Regions from separate parts of the Microbulbifer sp. ABM4_008 genome, predicted to be linked through region 1. Evidence: riboswitches for the same ligand, from Rfam matches in the RefSeq annotation. Region 1 holds a riboswitch; the other holds the start of a gene.
The links. A riboswitch is a leader RNA that binds a small molecule or an ion and turns the genes downstream of it on or off. The one in region 1 is predicted to bind thiamine pyrophosphate.
Positions count from the first base shown of each region.

Region 2: linked by a shared signal. The riboswitch ahead of ACYX4J_RS08220 (TonB-dependent receptor) and the one ahead of thiC (phosphomethylpyrimidine synthase ThiC) in region 1 are both predicted to bind thiamine pyrophosphate.

Region 1 covers NZ_CM149970.1:1,201,232-1,209,674, forward strand. The annotation lists gene ACYX4J_RS05245 (thioredoxin domain-containing protein) at 1-872, shown strand, start outside; gene ACYX4J_RS05250 (SGNH/GDSL hydrolase family protein) at 934-1,860, opposite strand; TPP riboswitch at 2,122-2,220, shown strand; gene thiC (phosphomethylpyrimidine synthase ThiC) at 2,306-4,216, shown strand; gene thiO (glycine oxidase ThiO) at 4,328-5,404, shown strand; gene thiS (sulfur carrier protein ThiS) at 5,404-5,604, shown strand; gene ACYX4J_RS05270 (thiazole synthase) at 5,607-6,413, shown strand; gene thiE (thiamine phosphate synthase) at 6,421-7,974, shown strand; gene ACYX4J_RS05280 (HesA/MoeB/ThiF family protein) at 7,968-8,443, shown strand, end outside.
Region 2 covers NZ_CM149970.1:1,871,774-1,880,216, reverse strand. The annotation lists gene ACYX4J_RS08250 (hypothetical protein) at 1-598, opposite strand, end outside; gene ACYX4J_RS08245 (hypothetical protein) at 818-1,162, shown strand; gene ACYX4J_RS08240 (Gfo/Idh/MocA family protein) at 1,441-2,466, shown strand; gene ACYX4J_RS08235 (secondary thiamine-phosphate synthase enzyme YjbQ) at 2,494-2,898, opposite strand; gene trmA (tRNA (uridine(54)-C5)-methyltransferase TrmA) at 2,952-4,040, shown strand; gene ACYX4J_RS08225 (SDR family NAD(P)-dependent oxidoreductase) at 4,448-5,284, opposite strand; TPP riboswitch at 5,346-5,461, shown strand; gene ACYX4J_RS08220 (TonB-dependent receptor) at 5,517-7,658, shown strand; gene ACYX4J_RS08215 (hypothetical protein) at 7,720-7,983, shown strand; gene pnuC (nicotinamide riboside transporter PnuC) at 7,976-8,443, shown strand, end outside.

The DNA of each region.
Region 1 (8,443 bases):
ATAAAGAAGTTGTTCTTGGGGATCAGGAAATTGCTTTAGGGCTTGGCCTTACAAATGTGCCGGTTGTTTTTATAAACGGTTTGTATCTAAAGGGCGCACGATCATTTGAGCAATATTCTTACTGGATAGAAAAGGAACTAATCAGGCTTGATATAGATCCTCAGCAAAAATATACATGGAAACAACAAAAAGATACTGAAAATCAATTACCTGTTACGGATCTACCTCTTGCCCTGGTAGGAGTTAGTGAATCGAGTATAGAGAATAAGTCCAAAGCTTTAATAGAAGTAAATGGGCAGAAGGCACAGAATTTTTCACTGGGGCAGTCTGTTCTTAAAGATGTCTTTCTGAAGCGTTTGAAAGGGCACTATGCCGTTATTGATAATCAGGGCTCCCTGGAGCGTCTGCTATTGCAAGGTGAAGAAGGTAATATTATCCCTTTAACTTTGTCCCATCAGCACGATGAGGAGCTGCGCAAACGTATTGAACAGCCTCAGGGAGAAAACGGTAAAAAACTAATCGAGCCGGCTGGTGTCTTGACTCTTGGGCAAGAGTGGTTGGCGAAGCAACTCGAACAACGAGAATTCTTGGAGGCTAAATTTATTGAGGCGGAGCTGGAAGTTGAGGGCCACCATTTGATGCGCTTGGAGGGTGTGGCTAACAATGAGTTCTTTACTGCACTTGGGTTCGAGGAAAACGATGTGCTGTTGAGAGTCAATGACAGTTGGGTCCACAGTGGTCAGAATGAGCTGTGGAATGCTCTTACCAGTGGAAAAGTAATTGATGTCGCCTTTATGAGAAAAGGTTTGCCGCATAGATTGCAGTATGTGGTTGAAGAGAATGGTTACTTTGATGAGGATTTAGGTAAGTGAATTGATTAGGGCCCGCAGTATATTATTGCGGGCCCTGAATTTACCGAGCAGTAAAAGTTACTTATTTATCCGGATTTCCTTGCCACAGTAGATCAGCAACAATATTTTGTCCTTGAATGCTTGGGTGGAAACAGTCCCCACCATCAATATCATCTTTATTAAACTGAAAAGTCCCGGCATTTAACTCATCCTCACCGGTATATTCAGCAACAACTTCTACCCCATTCATACCGTTGTAACTTTCTGCTTCCTCAACAAGGATTTCATTATAACGTTGTTGGGCTGCGGCTATTCCGTTATAACGAGTAGCAAAGCTCTCTCCATTCATCGAGCCGCCATTTGTTGCAATTCGGCAAATTCCGAAAGTCGACCAGACACTCTCGCAATCTACGCGGGAATTACCGCTTTGCTTATCCAGACCAGCTGCCCGGAGATCGTGTACTCGTGGTACTGAGCCGAGTACTATCGTTGAACCGTTAGGGAGACCATCGACTAATTTGTCCAGTCCAGCTTGAACTGCCGAGCGCCACTCGCTATCGGTGTAGAGTGGATCGTTACAGTTGGCTGGATCGACGCATTCCCGGTTACAGATGTCATTACCACCCAATACTACCTCGACATGATCAGGTAAATTACTTTGGGATAGAATCCGATCGGCTTGAGTGGAGAAGTTGTCGCCTCCACTACGCATCTCAGCACCGGATTCCGCTGCGCTTTTATTGGCAGCCATATTGGGGTAGTTAACTTTATATTTATCGTGAACACTCTCCACTGAATTGTCGTCGCCGTCAAACCAGGAATGCTCGGGTTGGTCTCCGCCGAGAAGACAAAACAGGTCCCAGAAATACTTATTGCGGGTACAGTCTGCACCGAATGCCATGGTAATACTGTCACCCGCAGCAACAGACTTGGAGGGGGCTGCCATTGCTGGCTGTATCGACAAGATGCTCAAACAGAGCGTTACTAGAACTCCATATTTATTCAACATTGTATTTTCTCCCACACCGACTTTCGCCGTAAGTTGTTATCGTTTTTTTCACTGCTCCGGTAAACGAGAAGGAGTGTAGGACGCACTCAGGTGTTGTGAGTGGTGAATGTTTGAGACCCTTTGGTCAGTTATCAATAAATTGAAGTCTGTTGGAGTTTTGTCGCCAAGAGCATTGATTACTTTATTGCGGTTCAAAGCTTTAGTTTTTCTGGCACAGTTTTATGCCATCTGTTCTTCCTCTGGTGCTTCCACTATACTGCGCTCTACTTGTCGGAGTGCCTGTGGGCTGAGATCGCTGTTGCGAGATCCGTTGAACCTGATCGGGGTAACCCCCGCGTAGGGAACAAGATCTGAAGTCGCCTGTTTTGTTACAGTTTGGCGTCTTTTCTCTTTGTATGTGCCCTGGATGCTGCGACCTTTAAATTCCCAAGTTTTAAGGTTACGCATGTCTGAGATCATTGAACAATCCGGTAAAGCCGGAAAGTCCTCCCGCGCTGCCAGTCGCGATTCCGCTAAAGAATTTCTTGAGAATCTCACGGTTCAGTCTTTCCCTAACTCGAGCAAGGTGTATTTGCCCGGTGAAACTGCCGACATCCAGGTTGGTGCTCGTCAGATCTGTTTGGGAGATAGTTTGGTAGGTGGGGATGCAGAGAATCCGGTGTTTGAACCCAATGAGCCCCTCACCATTTACGATACTTCGGGCCCCTATTCCGAGCCCAATTTTAAAGTGGATGTACGGGAAGGGCTGCCCAAATTGCGCCAGGGCTGGATAGAGGCCCGTAGAGATACCGAACTGCTGGATTCTCGCCAGGCGGCCTACAGCCAGAAGCGTATGGCGGACCAGGGGTTGGATCATATCCGCTTTGAAAACCTTCCCAGTCCTCGCCGGGCCAAACCGGGACAGAATGTATCTCAGATGCACTATGCCCGCCGCGGCATTATTACCCCAGAGATGGAATTTATCGCAGTGCGCGAAAATATGGGGCGAGCCAAGTTGGCAGCGGAAATGAGTGAAAGTGAATACCAGAAGGCACGTGATGGTATTTACATCCCCGAGCAAATCACGCCGGAATTTGTGCGCCGGGAAGTTGCAGAAGGGCGGGCAATTATCCCGGCGAATATTAATCACCCGGAAGTGGAGCCGATGATTATCGGGCGCAACTTCCTGTGCAAGGTGAATGCAAATATTGGTAATTCTGCTGTGACTTCTTCCATTGAAGAGGAAGTGGAGAAACTGGTTTGGTCTACCAAGTGGGGCGCGGACACGGTGATGGATCTGTCTACCGGTGCCAATATCCACGAAACCCGCGAGTGGATTCTGCGAAACTCGCCAGTGCCCATCGGTACTGTGCCAATTTACCAGGCGCTGGAGAAAGTAAACGGAATTGCTGAAGATCTTAACTGGGATGTGTTCCGCGACACCTTGATTGAGCAGGCGGAGCAGGGGGTGGATTACTTCACTATTCATGCTGGCGTGCTTTTGCGCTATGTGCCGCTCACTGCCAAACGTATGACCGGGATTGTCTCTCGCGGTGGTTCCATTATGGCCAAATGGTGTCTCGCCCATCACCAAGAGAATTTCCTCTACACCCACTTCGAGGAAATCTGTGAGATTATGAAGGCTTACGATGTGAGCTTTAGTCTCGGTGATGGCCTGCGCCCGGGCTCCATTGCGGATGCTAACGATGAAGCCCAGTTTGGCGAGCTGCACACGCTTGGCGAGCTGACTGAAATTGCCTGGAAGCACGATGTTCAGACGATGATCGAAGGCCCCGGTCATGTGGCTATCCATAAGATCAAAGAAAATATGGATGAGCAGCTGAAGCGCTGCCACGGCGCACCTTTCTACACTCTAGGTCCATTGACCACGGATATTGCTCCAGGCTACGACCACATTACTTCCGGCATCGGCGCTGCACTTATCGGCACTTACGGTTGCGCCATGCTCTGCTATGTGACCCCCAAAGAGCACCTGGGCCTACCCAATAAAGAGGATGTTAAAGAGGGCCTTATGGCCTATAAGATTGCGGCTCATGCCGCAGACCTGGCCAAAGGGCATCCGCGGGCACAGAAGCGCGATGACGCCCTGTCAAAAGCCCGCTTTGAATTCCGTTGGGAAGACCAGTTCAATCTCGGTTTGGACCCGGAGCGGGCACGCACCTATCACGATGAAACCTTGCCAAAGGAATCCGGCAAGGTAGCTCACTTCTGCTCCATGTGCGGCCCGAAATTCTGCTCCATGAAAATTACCCAGGATGTGCGCGATTATGCGGCCAAGCAGGAAGCGGCACAGGGCATGGAGGAAATGTCGATTAAATTTAAGGACATGGGTAGCGAGATTTATCACAAGGGCTAATGAGTATTTTGGGGGAGAGTCCTCTCCCCCAAGAATCGGATAGCAAAAGTATGGCGAGTGCATAGCGCATATCGCTGGGTGTCGATTTGGATTTGCGAAGATAGGTGGTCTGTGACAAGCGAAACCAAAGCCAAAGTAGCTATTGCCGGTGGCGGCCTGTTAGGTCGCTTGCTCGCCTGGCGGCTCTGTCAACGGGAACTGGATATCACCCTGTTTGAAGCGGGTGATTTGTCGGCGCCAGTCGGGGGAGCCTGCTGGACGGCAGCGGGAATGATCTCACCACTATCGGAATTGGTGCACAGCGATAAACAGGTTTACAACCTGGGGCTGAAAAGCCTTGAGCTTTGGTCTGAGTGGGCCCGGCAGCTGGAGGAGCAGAGCGGGCGGGACGTGGAATACCGCCGAGCGGGCTCAGTCTTGGTTGCTCACGGCAAGGATAAAAGTGAGCTGCTGCAATTCCTGCGGGAGCTGCAGGGCAAGTTGGGCGAGTCTGCCAGGGAACAGGTGCAGCCCCTCGATTGCAATACTTTAGCGAAATTAGAGCCCGCCTTACACGGCTTTGAACAGGGGCTTTACCTGCGGGGTGAGGCGGATATCAATAATCACCGCTTATTGCCTGCGTTACTCAGCGTATTGCGCGGAGGTGCAGTCACTCTGCGAGAGCACAGCAAGGTAAATTGCGAAGCTGGGCATATCTCTGTGAACTCGGAGCGTGAACAATTTGATTGCGTGATCGACTGCCGTGGTCTCGGTGCCAAGGGGCAGATTGAAGGCTTACGCGGTGTTCGTGGTGAGGTGATGGTGGTGGAATCTCGGGAAGTGGTTTTGCAGCGTCCAGTGCGGCTGCTCCACCCGCGCTATAAGCTCTACGCTGTACCACGCAGCGATGGACGCACAGTAATTGGCGCTACGGAAATTGAGAGCGAAGACCTGTCGCCCATTTCCGTGCGCTCCAGCATGGAGTTGTCTTCCGCGCTTTACTCCCTCAACCCGGCTTTTGCCGAGGCTCGTATTGTTGAGACCCGCGTAAATTGTCGCCCCGCCACTATGGATAATATGCCTTATATCCACAGCGAGGACGGGCTGATTAGGGTGAATGGCCTTTACCGTCACGGTTATCTTTTAGCGCCGGCAGTAGTGGAGCAAGTGGAGAATCAAGTGGCACAACAACTGTTACAGGTGGTTTGATGCAGGTACTAATTAATGGGGAAACACAGAGCCTTGAATCCCCGCTAAAACTCTCTGCGCTTTTACAGAAGCTCGGCTATCGCGGAGAAACGTTTGCCGTTGCGGTGAACGGTGGATTTATTCCCCGTACGGAATATAGCAATACTGAGATAAATAACGACGATAGCCTGGATATTGTTGCTCCGGTAGTGGGGGGGTAAAGGTGAGCGATCTATTAACACTTTACGGAAAAACATTTAACAGCCGGCTTTTGGTGGGCACCGCCCTGTATCCCTCCCCAGCGATTATGCGCGAATCCGTGCAAGCCTCAGCTTCGGAAATTATTACTTTGTCTCTGCGCCGGCAAAATCCGGCACAGCAACAGGACAATCGATTTTGGGATTATATTCGCGAGTCCGGCTGTCAGCTGTTGCCCAATACCGCCGGTTGTAAATCGCCGCGAGAAGCGGTGGAGCTGGCAAAAATGTCCCAGGAAATTTTCCAGACCGATTGGCTCAAGCTGGAAGTGATTGGTGATGATTACAATTTGCAGCCAGACCCCTTTGGTCTGGTAGAAGCTGCGCGGGAATTAATTCAGTTAGGCTTCAAGGTTTTGCCTTATTGCACAGATGACCTGGTTCTGTGTCGAAAACTTTTGGATGTGGGTTGCGAGGTATTAATGCCCTGGGGGGCTCCCATCGGTACCGGGCAGGGACTGCTCAATAAATATAACCTGCAAACACTCCGCGAGCGCCTGAGTGATGTACCGCTTATTATTGACGCCGGAATCGGTGCGCCATCACAGGCGGCAGAAGCACTGGAGATGGGCTTTGATGCGGTGTTATTGAATACCGCGATTGCAAAAGCCCAGGATCCGGTACTGATGGCTAATGCTTTTAAACTGGCTGTGGAATCCGGGCGCGCCGCCTTTAATGCCGGCTTGATGCTCAGGCGTCAAACTGCCAGCCCCAGTACCCCCACCCTGGATATGCCTTTCTGGCAGCAGGCAGAGAGCATATTGCAGGATTAGTATTTTTATGCGCGATCAACTCCAATTGAAAAAGCCAATTGTCTGGACCATTGCCGGCAGTGACTCCGGCGGTGGCGCCGGCATTCAGGCGGACCTGCTGACTTTTGCCGATCTCGGCTGCCATGGTTGCAGTGCTATCACGGCCAATACCGCACAGAATACGGTGGAAGTCACTGCAATTAATGCAGTTTCCCTAGAGGTCTTGGCTTCACAATTGCGGGCCTTACAGCGGGATCTATTTCCTGCCGCAATTAAAATCGGTCTGCTAGCGAATGCTGAACAAGTTGTTGCGGTGGCAGATTTTCTGCGCCAGCTGAAAGCGGTGCAGCCGGTTCCGGTTATTTACGACCCGGTTGCTGTTGCTACCAACGGAGCCGGGCTCACCGAAGGGAATATTACCGCAACGGTGTTGGCTCAGTTGATGCCACAGTGTGATCTGGTCACTCCCAATTTACATGAATTGGAATGGCTTACCGGAGCCAGTGTCACTGGTGCGGAATCTATTGTGCAAGCTGCGCGTCAGTTGCACGCCCACGGCGGTACTGCAATTTTAGTTACCGGCGGCCATACGCAATTGCGTGCGGGAGAAGTTACCGACTTACTGTGGGATGGTGAAAAAGCCGATTGGTTTATTGGCCGGGAAGTGTCCAATACGGGCACACATGGCACTGGCTGCACCCTGTCCTCCGCTATTGCCGCTTGCCGAGCTTTGGGCTACCCGTTGCGAGATGCCTGCGTTGTGGGTAAAGCCTATGTACAGCGGGGCTTGCGCCGGGGAAATAATGCACATATCGGCGCTGGTGCTGGACCTGTAGGCCACTGTGGCTGGCCCCTGGATTTAATCGACTTCCCGGAGATTTTAGTGTCGGGAGAAGAGCGTGCGCTGGATTATGGCTTTGGTGTGGCCCAGCCTCTTGTTCATGGGTTTGCCAAAACAGACTCTCAAGCATTGGGTTTATATCCGGTTGTGGATACAGTGGAGTGGTTGCAGCGCCTGGCTGAGCTGGGGGTGCGTACTTTACAGTTGCGAATAAAGAATCCGGGTAGGGACCTGCGCGAACAGATTGAGCGGGCAGTGGCTATTGGCAGGACGTATAACCTGCGCCTGTTTATCAATGATTACTGGCAGTTGGCGATTGAGTGCGGCGCCTACGGTGTGCATTTGGGCCAGGAGGATTTGCAATCTGCTGATCTGAGGGCAATTCAAGCGGCAGGATTGAAGCTGGGTATCAGTACCCACGGCTTCTATGAATTACTGTTGGCCTACCGTTATCGCCCCAGCTACTTGGCCATTGGTGCAATTTATGCGACCAACACCAAGGATATGTCGGATCAGTTGCAGGGCGTGCAGAAACTTGCGCGAATGGCCGCGCTATTGCCCGATTATCCACTTGTGGCAATTGGTGGTATTAATATGCAACGGGCCGGTGAGGTTATCGCTAGTGGTGTTGGCAGTATCGCCGTGGTCAGCGCTATTACTAAAGCAAAAGATTACAAGCAGGTGGTTGCCGATTTTAATGTCCTGTTGAAAGGTAAGCGTGCGGAAGTAGAGCCATGTTAAGTAGTAAGGAATTACAGCGTTACAGTCGCCAGATAATGTTGCCTCAGGTGGGTGAAGAGGGACAGAAAAAGCTGTCTTCTGCGCGAATTCTGATTGTCGGCTTAGGTGGGCTCGGCAGCCCGGCAGCGATGTATCTGGCCGCAGCCGGTATTGGAGAGCTGCACCTTGTAGATGGTGATCATATCGATCTCTCCAATTTGCAGCGCCAGGTTTTGTACAAAACCAATCACCAGGGAAAATCCAAAGCCATGGTGGCTGCACAACAATTGGCTGCAGCCAATCCAACTATTCGCATTCACCCCCACAGCCAAATGGCGAATGAATCCTGGCTGCGTGAGCAGGTAAAACAGGTAGATCTGGTGTTGGACTGCACCGATAACCTGGAAATCCGCCATACGATCAACCGGGTTTGTTATCAGGCAGGGTGTCCGGTGGTAATGGCATCGGTACAGGGGTTTTCCGGCCAGCT
Region 2 (8,443 bases), 670 kb from region 1:
AGCCTTGAACATTATCAAATCCGCTTGCCTTAATCTGTGAGTCCGTAACAATTCCTTCCTCATCAATCCAGGGTATATTACGATAAGTCGACACTGTCTTAGTTGACCAATGCCACTTACCATTTTTATCTCTCTCAAGTGGCTGATACTCTCGAGCTTTATCGTACTGTTTCCAGGTTTGTATCCAGGTGCGATTGGTAGCAGCACGTAGTCTTAAATTTTCTGCGCGATCTATCCTATAGCCCCCACGTGTAATAGGTACGGTTTGGAGCCATTCGCTCCTCAACTTTCCCTGTGTCGCCACATAATCCAAAAAATGTTGCTTATGAGCGTGAGGATATTGATCACTGACTTCGATTGCCAGATTCCAGGGTTCAATTTTTTCGATAGCAACCTTTTCTTTAAAACCTTTTTTCTTACGCCAGGACTTAAACTCAATCCCAACAAATTCTGGACACCCACCAAATAAGAAGTATAACCCGTCAACCTTATTGACAAAAGAGCGCAAACCCACAAAATACTGGATATTCATACATGCCAATGCGCGTGCAATCAATGACTCTACCGCGAAGAACCCAGATATCTCTTGAGGCAACACCTTATTACCACTGCGTATCCCGCTGTATACGGCGAGCATTCCTTTGTGGTCGGGATACTGTATCTGGGAAAGATTATGATTATCGGCGTGAGTGGATCGAAAATCGTATGCATAAGTTAGCTGAGGTTTTGCCCTGGATATTGTCGCTTATGCAGTAATGAGTAATCACTACCATGTGGTACTCTACATTGACACAAAACTGCTGATAAGTGATCTCTATTGGAGGTGATTACTCGCTGGCAAAAAATATTCAAAGCCTCTAGTTTGGCTCAGCGCTACCTTAAAGGCGATACCCTTGACTGCCGTGAGCTGAACACACTAAAAGAAATCACTTCAATATGGCGGAAACGCCTAACAGATATTAGCTGGTTTATGCGCTGCTTAAATGACTCTATCGCTCGCCAGGCTAATACTGAAGATAAGTGTAAAGACCGCTTTTGCGAGCGGTCAGATAAAATCCCCGGCTTTGCAATAAGAGTCCTCACTTCCTGCATGGCCGATGTAGATCTCAACCCCATTTGTGCCAATATCGCCAAAGATTCTGATTACACATCAAATCAATAGTGTATTCGCACAGTATTCACCGATTAACAACCCAAATGTTTACTATCGCTTGCAGGCGATGAGTGGGTGCCTTAATCGCTGCCCAAGGTGGGGCTATCGACTTATCTAAACTGGTTCAGTTTTTTTAAGCTCCCCCTTTCATCCAAACGAACTGCTACAACTTTGTTTTCTCCAGCATTATCACTGAAGGTTTCTGCAAAAGCGCCTCCTATAATTTACTCTAAACATCACTAGACCGGCACTCAATTGCTCTCGCCCCCATCTCAAGGCAATCATCAATGGTAAACATACGCTTCGGAATTATTGGCACAGGAATAATCGCTGACTTTACCACCCGAACCATCAGCCAGGCAGACAGTGCCAGCCTTTCCTCCGTCGCCAGCAGACGGCACACACGGGCCAAAGAGTTCGCCTGCGAACACGGGATTCCGAATGTCTACCCGGATTGGAGGTCACTGGTAGAGGCGGAAGATTCGGATGCCATTTACGTGGCTAGCCCCACCACCAGTCGTGAGGAAATCTGCCTCGCGGCACTGGCCAACCATAAGCATCTTCTCTGTGAAAAACCTTTTCTCAATACTGCCTCGGTCGACAAAATTGCCGCCCGGGCTCAGTCTGAAGGGTTGGCATTTATGGATGCCACACATTTCACCCATCACCCTCGCACGGCCAGAATTATTCAGTGGGAAAAAAAATATCTGGGCCCGGTTAATAGAATTCGCAGCGCCTTTTTTGCCTCTATGATGGACCGCAACAATATTCGCTTCGATTCACACAAAGAACCCACTGGCGCAATCGGGGATATCGGCTGGTACAACATGCGTGCAATCGTCGAATATATGCGCCCCACAGGAGCAATAAAGGCAATTTCAGGAGCGATAAAGCGGGACTCACAAACAGGGACCATTATTAGCGGTGCGGGCCTGATTGAATTTGCCAGCGGGCAAACTTCAACTTTTGAGTTCGGATATGACTCAGGCGTTTGGCAAATGGACCTGGACATTCTGGGAGAAAGCGGCCTGATCCAGCTAGACGACTTTGTACTCGACTGGAGAGACAGCGCAGCCTTTTACAATCCTGAATATACGCCAGAATTTGTGGTTCGCCGGGGGCAGGCATCGCCAGATAAGTTCGAACACCAGCAAGTACCAATAGAGCAATCGCAGGCGGTACAGATGATCGAAAACTTCTGCTGCTTAACAGGGCCAGATAATCAAGTTGACCGTATCCAGGCAATCGAGAGGGCCCGCGCAACCCAGTCATTGATCGACCAGTACTGCCAGGCAGTTGGCGTAGCCGTCTAGCTATCGCCACCAACGCGCGGTATTGAATCAGATATGCAGGATAACGTGCCGAGCCCCATGATGATGGCGGTGCTCCCAAAGGTAGATCCCCTGCCAGGTACCCAGCATCAGGCGCCCCTTTTGCACTGGAATGGACAAGCTGGTCGCGGTAAGGCTGCATTTGATATGGGCCGGCATATCATCTGGCCCTTCAAGGGTATGGGTATAAAGCGAGTCATTTTCCGGCACCAGTCGATTGAGCCAGCTCTCAAGGTCACGGCGCGCGCTGGGGTCGGCATTCTCCTGGATCAGTAAACTTGCAGAGGTGTGCTGTATAAAAAGCGTACACAAGCCTTCATCGAGGGACTGTTCACTGACCCAATCAACTACACTGCCGGTAAACTCGTGAAGCCCCTGCCCATGAACCGGAATTTTTATCTCACCTATTGCCATACGGTTTCCTATATAATTCGCGCCCGCTTTTTGTACTGACACCGCATTGTAATATGGCACTGTACCGCGTTAATACTGACGACTACCCACAACAGCTTCAAAACAAGGCCGAGCGCCTGCAAGAGGCTTACAGCAAGTTCACTGACCTGGAGCCGGAACTCTTCCCCTCCCCACCCATTCACTACCGCCTGCGCGCCGAATTCAAGGTGTGGCATGAGGGAGGTGTAGCCAATTACGCCATGTACCGCCAGGGTGAGTACAAGAAGCCCTTTATCATCGATGAGTTTACCGTCGGCTCTGAGCTGATGAACCAGTTGATGCCGAAGGTGCTGGCTGCTGTCAATAATAGCGAAGTCCTGCGCAAGCGCCTGTTCTCTGCCGAGTTTCTTACCACGCTGAGTGGTGATGCGCTGATTACGCTGATATACCACAAGAAACTGGACGAAGCCTGGGAGCTGGAAGCCAAAGCACTCCAGGCTCAGCTGGGATTCCCGATTTTGGGGCGCTCGCGCAAGCAAAAAGTGGTTTTGGAGCGTGACTTCGTTACCGAAAAACTGGATATCGATGGGAAAACTTACCAGTACAAACAGGTAGAAGGCAGCTTTACCCAACCCAATGGAGAGATCTGTCGTTCCATGATCCAGTGGGCGAGAAGTGCCTGCGGAGACAGTGATAGCGATCTGCTGGAGCTCTACTGTGGCAATGGCAATTTCACCATCCCGCTCAGCGAGAAATTCCGCAAGGTCCTGGCCACTGAAATCTCCAAGGTATCGGTAAATTCGGCCCAGGAGAATATCGCCAACAACCAGATCACCAATCTGGATATCGTACGTCTATCCAGTGAAGAGTTTACCCAGGCCATCGATAAGGTACGCCCCTTTCGTCGCCTTAAGGATATAGATCTGGATAGCTACGACTTCTCCACCGTCCTGGTTGATCCCCCCCGAGCGGGCTTGGATGAAGACACCTGTGCGATGGTCGCCCGCTTCCCGAGAATCCTGTATATCTCCTGCAATCCGGAAACCCAATTGGAAAACCTGGAGTCGCTGACCAAAACCCATCGCATTGAGCGCTTCGCGCTCTTCGATCAGTTCCCTTATACCGACCATACTGAAACAGGGTTATTGTTGGTGAAGAAGTAATCACTTCCGTTATTCCCCTACACCACCCCGGCATGCTGATAATTTGGCACGCCGGGCGCTTCTAAATTAGCTGCTCTCCATTAAGCGAATCTGCGATCCAAATTCAAGGCTCCACAGCCCCGACAGTGTTTTATAAACGCCTCTTCTATGCCCAGGGGCTCCTGGCAGTAAAAACAGCAACCTTCTCTCATAGTCAAATGATTAGCAAAATTTTTGCTGTAGAGCATGGGCAGCTTAAGTTCCCTTCTCAGCGCCTTTACTAAGCTTGCAGTAATGCGCCCCTCAGGAAAATCCCGTGCTATCCCTTGAATATTCGACAGGGTCTTAGCAGAAAACTCCCAAACTTCACCACAGTGGTCACAGGACATTATCATTTCCCAATTTACTCCGCCTTTCCAAAGATACAATTATTTTATTCCCAACGGCTGAAGTATTTTTTCCATCTGTTTAAAGGAAAGGCGACACAGCAAAGAGGGAAACAATCTTTCCAGCCACCACAGCAACTTAAGTTTTGCTGGCACAACAATAATTTCTTTGTTCTTTGCAATTTGAGACAAAGCCTTTTCTGCAAAAGCATCAGCAGATATTGGCCCCAGAGGCTCGAACATTTCTGCCTGCTGTTGAGGAGGAATGGGGGTTGGCATCCGCCCATTGACGCCACCTCCCTGCAAAATCGGCGTTGATACTGCCCCGGGACACAAAACACTCACTCGAACACCGCAGGACTCAGCTTCAGGGCGAATAGCCTTTGATATTGCCACCACAGCACTCTTGGAGGCTGAGTAGGCGGCCATTGCTGGCGACGGAACTAAAGCCGCCATTGAGGCAGTATTGATAATATGGCCAGAGCCTTGACGCTTCATGACCTGGAAACCACATTGGAGCCCATGAATAACGCCAAACAAATTGATATCAATCGCCACTTTCCAATCTTCAAGATTATGATCGGAAAAATATCCACCCACCCCTATACCAGCATTGTTAAAAAGGAAATCTAACGGAGATATTTCACTAATGACCTGAAAAAATTGATCAAAGTTACGAACATCCAAGTGAACAAACGATGCTCTCCCACCGGACTCCTGTATTTGGCTGACAACCTGCGTAGCGAGGTCCTGCTGGATATCCGCGATAATGGCTTGAGCCCCAAGTGCTGCTAGTCGACAGGCCAAGGCCGCACCGATTCCAGAAGCACCACCGGTAATCAGTGCCGTCTTGCCACTGAAGTAAGATACCTGATCCATAAGCGCTTTCCCTTCCTTGCTTTTACCACTTTATACCCCAGTTTCTGCTATCATCGCGCCCGCAAAACCTAAGGGGTGGCCTTGCCTGAGATGTCCGGGGATCAAATTGGTCTGTCGCGACAAACCCTTGAACCTGATCCGGTTAATACCGGCGTAGGAATAGGTAGACAAAGCAAAACCTCCCCACGTCGCACTCCGGGTCTCTTTCACTGCCGTTATTCGAGAGAGAACCATGAAAAAACAGTTTCCCACCCACCCTATTGCCTGGTCTGTCAGCCTTGCCAGCAGCCTGTTCGCCGGTATCGCCACCGCTAATACCGCAGAAACCGGGCTTGAGGAAGTGGTGGTTACGGCACAGCTACGGGAAACCAACCTTTTGGAGCTTCCTTCCAGTGTTACCGTGCTGGATGAAAGCGCGATCGATGCGCGGGGCGCGGCCAATCTGGACCAGCTTTTGAACATGGCGCCCAATGTGAATTTTTCCTCCGGCGCCTCCAGGGGACGATTTGTACAGATTCGCGGAATTGGTGAGCGCAGCCAGTTTATCGACCCAGTAAACCCCTCAGTTGGCCTGATCATCGACGGTATCGACTTTACTGGCCTGGGGCTCGCAGCCAGCACCCTGGATATCGATCAAGTGGAAATCCTGCGGGGCCCACAGGGTACAGTGTACGGCGCTAATGCCCTGGCCGGCCTGATCAACATGACCAGTGCAGCGCCCACCAGTGAGTCGAACACCAAGGTGTCCGCCGAGCTAAGTGAGTACAATGGACAGAGTCTGTCCGCGGCTACCAGTGGTTCTTTGAGCGATGCTCTTGGCTATCGATTGGCTGCCAGCAAACGCAAATCCGACGGCTATACCGAGAATGTGTATCTCAACCGCGATGACACCAGCAATATTGATGAGTCTGTACTGCGCGGTAAGCTGGCCTACTCCCCGTCCGACGATTTAAAGCTGGGCGTTACCCTCTTCTATATCGACGTTGATAACGGCTACGATGCTTTCTCTCTCTATAACACTCGCGAAACGCAATCTGACCAGCCCGGCTGGGATCGCCAGGAAACCTTTGCCGGCGCATTGACTGCTCAATGGTCCGGCAACGAGAACTTTACCCTAGAAGGCACTCTCAGCCTCGCCGATTCAGATACAGAATATGGCTACGATGAGGATTGGAGCTATGTCGGCTTTCATTCCTGGGAATACAGCTCCACGGATAATTACCAGCGCGATAAAGACAATATCAGCATTGACCTTCGCGCACTCTCTACCGAAGAGTCCAAGTTATTCTGGGATCGCAGCCACTGGGTTGTGGGCCTTTATGGCCGCACGGAGCGCGAGGACCTTAATCGCAACCAGAGCTTCCGCAGCACTTTTGATACTGAAAACTCTGCCATCTACGGCCAGCTCTCTACGGAAATCACCCCTGCGATCAACTTGATCACCGGTCTGAGATTGGAAAGACGCGAAGCCGATTACTCAGATTCCTATAACATCGATGCAGATAATGGAGAAAACCTGTGGGGCGGCAATATCTCCCTGCAATACCATTACACCGACAACACCTTGCTCTACGCTACGGTTTCCCGAGGCTATAAAGCCGGCGGTGTAAACGGCAGAATCATCTCAGAATCAACAAGCAACACTGAGATCAACAGCGACATGTTCGAGTTCGATACCGAACATATGCTCAACTATGAATTAGGTATTAAGGGCAGCTGGCTGGAGAATCGTTTGCAAGCCCAGGTTGCGGCTTTCTACCAGGACCGGGATGACGTTCAGGCCAAGGTTTCTATCTTTAACCCTGCCGACTACTCATTTAGTGACTACCTTGCCAATGCTGCCGGCGGAAGCACTACTGGTCTTGAGGTGGAACTGAACTATCAGGCTACCGACGCCCTGCGCTTTTTCGCCTCTGCTGGCTGGCTGAATGCAGAATTTAAAGACTACGAAAGCAGTTCCCATGTCGATGCCCGCGATGACTACGCAGGAACAGTGTTGGCTGCGGTTGATCTGGATGGCCGTGATATCGCTCACGCCCCCAACTACCAGTTCTTCACCGGTACAGAAATCGATCTGCTTCCCAACCTGATCTTGCGATTGGAGCTTGAGGGTAAAGACGAATTCTACTTCTCAAACAGCCACGACGAAAAATCCACAGCCTACGAACTGGTCAATGCTCGCCTGACCTACCAGGGAGATAACTGGGATGTTGCCCTGTGGGGAAGAAACCTGACTGACGAAGATTACTATGTGCGCGGGTTTTACTTCAGTAACCAGTATGGCAACAACCCGGCCAATGGCTACGCACCCGAGCCCTACTATCAGTATGGTGAGCCCCGGATTGCCGGGATAACAGGCACCTACACCTTCTAATCACTCAGTGACTTTGGGGCAGCGTTTCGCTGCTCCAAAACTCTCTATCAAGAGGGGAATTATGCAGCTCTCTGTCGAAATCAGTATGTATCCGTTAAAGGACGAGTACATCCCAGCTATTCAAGCGTTTATCGCACAGTTAAACAGCCATCCAAAACTCAAGGTAATCACCAATACAATGAGTACTCAGGTGTTTGGCGATTACGATCTGCTGATGGATGTGCTCAAGTTGGAAATGCGCAAATCCTACGAACAGTTTGGCCGTGCCATTTTTGTATGTAAGTTTATTGACGGCGACCTGGCCCCGGGAGAAGCGCATGTTTGACCAGGATATCAGCACCGCAATCAGCGCTTCGATTGCGGCCATGTCCCTCTGGGAGGTAGCCGCTGTAATACTGGCTCTGGCTTATTTACTTCTGGCCATGAGGGAGAAAATCAGCTGCTGGTATGCCGCCTTTGTCAGTACGGCGATCTATCTTTTTCTGTTTTGGGATGTCAGCCTGTTAATGGAGTCTGCTCTACAGGTTTTCTATCTGCTGATGGCGGTTTATGGCTGGTGGCAATGGCGAAATCACCGCAACCGGCAGGACGATCTGAAAATCCACCGCTGGAGCGGAAAAACCCACTCGATAGTTATTGGCGCTACCCTGATACTGACGTTACTGATCGGCTACCTGCTGGATCGCAACACCAGTGCCGCCCTCCCCTACCTGGATTCATTCACGACTCTGGGGGCAATCGTCACCACCTATATGGTCACCCGGAAGGTACTGGAGAACTGGCTT